Undibacterium parvum: one gene and its partner. The protein of the gene in region 1 binds, or shares a complex with, the protein of each later gene. Links are inferred from orthologs where the notes say so. Each region holds a gene or a part of one and is shown in the gene's direction. Other genes may lie near its edges.

Region 1 (2,939 bases):
GGACGAAGAACTCAAATACCACTTCTATAGATTTACCGACATTTTCAGCTATCTGCAACCAGGACATCTGAAAATACAAACTTAAGCCTAGCGCGAATAAAAGTAAAAGCACCAAAGTCGAACCAGTATTGCCAAACTGAGTCAGCGCCAAGTGACCAATCACCTCACCCAGCACACCGCCAGGCGCCAAGGGCAAGGGGATACTCAAGCTATGCATACGTAAAGACTCTATCCCCATGCTCCCCATTAGCAGGAACGCGAAGCCAATTATTTGTATATATTTTTCATATTCATGAGCATCTTCTGCTTTTTCTTCGGACAAGAGTTGCCTCGATAGTTGTCGGTAATCCTTCCACACCAATCTAAGCAAAACCACGCTAAACCACCACGCAGACAAGCCAAATACATACAAAAAAACATCCGCAAACCAAGCTCCGGCTCGCCCACCTATATTATGAAACTTGAGCACCTCGCTCGCATGTGACCAGCCTGGGTCAAGTTTAGAATAAGTAAACAAGATCAGAACTAAATACGCACTCGAAGCTGCGAACGCTATCCATCGCACCTCAGCCAATAGATTGACAAGGCGATTTGGCATAGGTGGCGCAGGCTTATTATTGCGATCGCGGGTATAGGCTTCGTTGGTATTAGTCATAAATCATAAAGAAAACAGCCAGCCACGATTGTAGGGCAAAAACCCAGCTAAGATACACCTGTAATTTATTATCTTATTGAAACTAAACGACGCAAAACAAGTGTGCTAGCCTAGTCCCATATGCCCAAGCCATGGTATTCGTCTATAATTGCGCTCATCCTTATACAGCGATTCATATTCAGGGACTGATCTTGAAATCATTGAAATGGGCGCTATCTATTCCTTCAGCTTTCTGCACTTATCCATTAATTTAATCTCTTTATTCAGGCCTTATCATGTCGACTCCGAAACACGCTCACGTCTTAATTCTTGGTTCTGGTCCAGCGGGCTACTCGGCCGCCGTTTATGCCGCCCGCGCCAATCTAAAACCTGTGCTGATCACTGGAGTTGAGCAAGGCGGCCAATTAATGACAACTACTGACGTAGAAAATTGGCCAGCAGACCCACTGGGGGTGCAAGGTCCAGAGCTAATGCAAAGATTTCTCCAACACGCGGAGCGCTTTAATACAGAAATTATTTTTGACTATATTCACACTGCCAAATTAAATGAAAAACCTATACGCCTAATTGGTGATCAGGCCGAATATACCTGCGATTCATTAATTATCGCCACTGGCGCTTCGGCACAGTACCTAGGTTTGCCTTCCGAGCAGGCATTCATGGGTAAAGGTGTTTCTGCATGCGCAACTTGCGATGGCTTTTTTTATCGAGGCAAAGAAGTCGCCGTGGTCGGCGGGGGAAATACAGCGGTAGAAGAGGCGCTTTATCTGTCCAATATTGCCAGCAAAGTCACGGTAATACACCGACGTGACAAATTCCGTGCCGAGGCTATTTTAATTGACCGTTTAATGGCGAAGGTTGCTGAAGGCAAGGTAGAAATAAAATGGAACCACACTCTGGACGAAGTGATTGGTGACGACAGTGGCGTAACGGGTATACGTATCAAGTCCATGAGCAATGCAGAGACTAGCGCTATACCTTTACATGGTGTTTTCATCGCAATCGGTCACAAACCCAACACCAGTATATTTGATGGCCAATTAGAGATGCACAATGGCTACATCAAAACCAAAACAGGCACCGAGGGTATGGCAACCGCCACCAACGTTCCAGGTGTATTTGCCGCTGGCGACGTACAAGACCACGTTTACCGCCAAGCTATTACCAGTGCTGGTACCGGATGCATGGCGGCACTAGATGCCCAGCGCTTCCTGGAAGAGTAAGTTTTTTTAGACACTCCGCATGCCAAGCTCAATAAAAAATTTTGCTGACCTAAAAAATTTAGGTCAGCAATTAAAAAATCAGCAAGAACTCCGTCATAAGGCTGAACTCGAGCAAATAAAAAAATTAACCCTGGAAAAGCAAGAGGCGAATATTTTTCGCGCCACTGTTGGCAAACTCCAAGCGCTAAAAAACGAAGAAAAACATATCCCCTTAAGCAAGCGACCAGAACCAATTGCTTTTCAGCATTTGGCTGATGAGCGCTCGGCCTTGCAAGAATCACTGTCCGATGATTTTGACGCAGACTCTTTACTCGAAACCGATGAAGATCTCAGCTATACACGGCAAGGAATCGGGATAGACGTTGCAAAAAAACTGAGGAAAGGTCACTGGGTAATTCAGGCGGAGCTGGACTTACATGGAATGCGGCGCGATCAGGCACGAGATGCCTTAGCCGATTTTTTACGTCAATGTGGCCGCACAGGTAAGCGCTGTGTACGCATCATTCACGGCAAAGGTCTTGGCTCTATCAATAAAGAACCTGTACTAAAGAAAAAAGTCAGGAACTGGCTGATACAAAAAGATGAAGTTCTGGCATACAGTCAAGCCACCGCCGCAGACGGTGGCTCTGGAGCATTAATCGTTTTACTCAAAGCCTATTAAATAAATATCCAACTAATTACGGAATTTACCTTCTTTACTGATCACCGTCATATCGACATATTTAGAGCCATTGTGACTACTTGGTGAAAAGGCGACATCAAAGCCACCGGTATCATAGTTGCCAATATTAATAGTCTCTAAGGCGGAAATTAACCTATCCCGACTAAGATTTTTGCCGGCACGCTTCAAGCCCTCAACAAATACTTTGGCGGCGATAAATCCTTCCAGGCTAGAAAAATTCAAGTCTTGTATTCCTGCTTTATGCATGGCTTTTGTGTACTCAGCCACAATAGGCGTCGCCAAATGCCAAGGGAACGGAACTACTTGAGAAATAACAACGCCAGGCCCCTCTGCACCCAAGGTATCGGCCAAGGCTTTACTTCCTACGAACGATACATTG
Region 2 (2,923 bases), 480 kb from region 1 along the record:
CAACTTCGGGTTCATCGAACTAGCGACGCTCACACCTGTCGAACAATTCCCGCAGCCTGTGCACATAAATGGTTCAAGGAATATATGGCACTGGCGAACACGGTAGGGAATTTAAGTTTACTCTCAACTGCGAATTCCCTCTACATTTTTTTCAATTAAATTAAGCAATAAAGAGTTAATTTAAAATAGATTTTCTTGCGGAGTCAATGCCAGATCCAAAGTATCGTGCATGCTGAGAATTTTTTGTTTCACTTCCGCCATACTCAAACCCGACAATGGTCCCTCGGGAGACTTGGTCGCCAACAACTCGGTCGCTAAACTAAGCGCAGCCATGACAGCAATTCTATCGGTGCCTTTGATTTTCGCGCTATCGCGTATCACACACATTTTTTCATTCAAATATGCAACGGCATTGAGTAAGGCCTTATCTTCGCCTTCTCTACAAGCGAGGGTATACGACTGTCCCATAATGTGGACGTCCAACTGTATCAAATTACTCTCTTTCATGCGAGATCCTCTTCTGCATCTTCATCACTAGGTAATTGCGCCAACAATGCAGCGACGCGCTCATGCGCCTGCGCCATGCGCAGCTGCAGATCCTTATTTTCGGCAGTCAGCATGGCCGCTGCGCGGCGTAGCTCAACATTCTCAAGTCGTAAGGCGTGCACCAACTCGGCCAGACTCTCAACTTTATTTGCAAGTAATTCAAATTCAGAAATCATTTTTATCGCTTATTCTAGCGTCCTGTCGGACCCGTCAACCTTCAGATTTTATCTCTTTCGAGCGGCACGTTATGACCAGCAGTCCACGCGCTTATCGACAAGCTACTCTACATTATAAGTGTAAAAATTAATTACTACACTACTATGATTAAGAGCGTGATTGAGGCCCATCCATAAAGCATCAATACGTAGACACGGCCAACATTTAGACGTGAATCTGCTCTCTTCATTATGGCTAGCGAGCTTACTCAGTAAGCCAACATATCCAGTCGTAGCTTGATAAAGTGTGGCGTTTTCCAAACTTTAGGAAAAATAGGTTACTATTTGAGTATAGTTTGCCACTTGACACAGATTCCTGCTCATTTGTTCCAGTCAATACCATTGAATTGGGATAAAACGTCTCCAACTTAAGTTTATTGCTTGCTACCATCAAGGAGCTAGGTAATTGGAAGCGTTGAATGCAGCCTGACATCAACAATTCAGCTTAACATTCTTGTGGCGCTACCAACTTTTAATTTGCCAACTCAACGAGTAATCCATGAGCGAAAACATCATCTATGTAAGCGATGCTTCTTTTGAAGCCGACGTTTTAAAATCCGACAAACCTGTCCTGGTAGATTTCTGGGCTGAGTGGTGCGGTCCATGTAAAATGATTGCCCCTATTCTTGAAGAAGTTGCCAAGGATGCTGGCGGGAAATTTATTATTGCCAAAATGGATGTAGACGCTAATCAAGCGATCCCTGCTCAATTTGGCATTCGCGGCATCCCCACTCTGATTTTGTTTAAAAACGGTGTGGTAGCAGCACAAAAAGTAGGCGCGCTTTCAAAAGGACAATTAACATCCTTTATCGATAGTAATATTTAAGGTAATATGCTGAAATAAATTTTCAAGCGATGCGTATGCCTCGCTTGAAAATCGGTAACAATATAAAAAAACACTCTATTTTTTAGACAACTGCCCTGACTACACGGTTGGCGCAGTTAAAAATATCACACTGTAGTTCACTTCTTCTCACTCCCCCACCTACATATCCCATCTCGGGACACTCACCATGCACTTATCAGAATTAAAGGCGTTACACGTCTCAGCCTTGCTAGAAATGGCCGTAGGCTTAGACATCGACAATGCCGCACGGATGCGCAAACAAGAACTGATGTTCGCAATCCTTAAGAAGCGCGCCAAATCAGGCGAGCAAATTTTCGGCGATGGCGCACTCGAAGTTTTACCGGATGGCTTTGGCTTTCTGCGCTCGCCAGATGCGAGCTATATGGCGTCAACCGACGACATCTATATTTCGCCTTCGCAAATTCGTCGTTTCAATCTGCATACTGGTGACTCTATCGAGGGCGAAGTACGCACACCTAAAGATGGTGAGCGTTATTTTGCTCTGGTAAAGGTAGACAAGGTCAACGGTGAATCACCGGAAGCATCGAAACACAGAATACTGTTTGAGAATCTGACGCCTCTGCATCCTAGCGTACCATTGCGCTTAGAACGTGAAATGAACGGGCAAGAGAACATTACCGGTCGTATTATCGATTTGATCGCGCCAATAGGTAAAGGTCAGCGCGGCTTGTTGGTGGCGTCACCAAAATCTGGTAAATCAGTTATTTTGCAACATATCGCTCACGCGATCACAGCAAACCATCCTGACATTACACTGATCGTTTTACTGATCGACGAACGTCCAGAAGAAGTAACCGAAATGCAGCGCTCTGTGCGCGGCGAAGTGGTTGCATCGACCTTCGATGAACCAGCAACTCGACACGTGCAAGTGGCTGAGATGGTATTGGAAAAAGCCAAACGCCTGGTCGAAATGAAGAAAGACGTGGTGATTTTGCTGGACTCGATCACACGTCTGGCACGCGCTTACAATACCGTCATTCCTGCTTCCGGCAAGGTATTAACCGGTGGTGTTGACGCCAATGCGCTGCAACGTCCGAAGCGCTTCTTCGGCGCTGCCCGTAACATCGAAGAAGGTGGTTCACTGACGATTATCGCGACTGCCCTGATCGAAACCGGTAGCCGCATGGATGACGTTATTTTTGAAGAATTCAAGGGTACCGGCAACATGGAAGTACACCTTGAGCGTCGCCTTGCAGAGAAGCGTGTTTACCCAGCGATCAACTTAAACAAGTCGGGCACTCGTCGCGAAGAATTACTGATCAAGCCTGATCAATTGCAAAAAATCTGGATCTTG

Evidence for each region. Proteins that work in one complex are often made in the same cells at the same time.
Region 2: the proteins of trxB (region 1) and trxA are in contact, whole or in part, in a crystal structure (PDB 1F6M), measured with the Escherichia coli proteins. The link is inferred for Undibacterium parvum from one-to-one orthologs.

What each region holds. Positions count from the first base shown.
Region 1 is NZ_CP034464.1:4,207,099-4,210,037, reverse strand. What follows is about bases 43-2,904. They hold trxB (thioredoxin-disulfide reductase), read left to right. Parts: upstream 43-930; coding sequence 931-1,878; downstream 1,879-2,904. Other genes in these bases: EJN92_RS18380 (ABC transporter substrate-binding protein), read right to left, coding at 2,552-2,904; EJN92_RS18385 (Smr/MutS family protein), read left to right, coding at 1,898-2,539; EJN92_RS18395 (DNA translocase FtsK), read right to left, coding at 43-655. In the rest of the region: more of EJN92_RS18395, read right to left, coding at 1-42; more of EJN92_RS18380, read right to left, coding at 2,905-2,939.
Region 2 is NZ_CP034464.1:3,724,993-3,727,915, reverse strand. Bases 78-2,923 are described here. They hold trxA (thioredoxin TrxA), read left to right. Parts: upstream 78-1,260; coding sequence 1,261-1,587; downstream 1,588-2,923. Other genes in these bases: rho (transcription termination factor Rho), read left to right, coding at 1,775-2,923; EJN92_RS16260 (DUF904 domain-containing protein), read right to left, coding at 504-722; EJN92_RS16265 (cell division protein ZapA), read right to left, coding at 181-492. UniProt on the Escherichia coli protein: Participates in various redox reactions through the reversible oxidation of its active center dithiol to a disulfide and catalyzes dithiol-disulfide exchange reactions.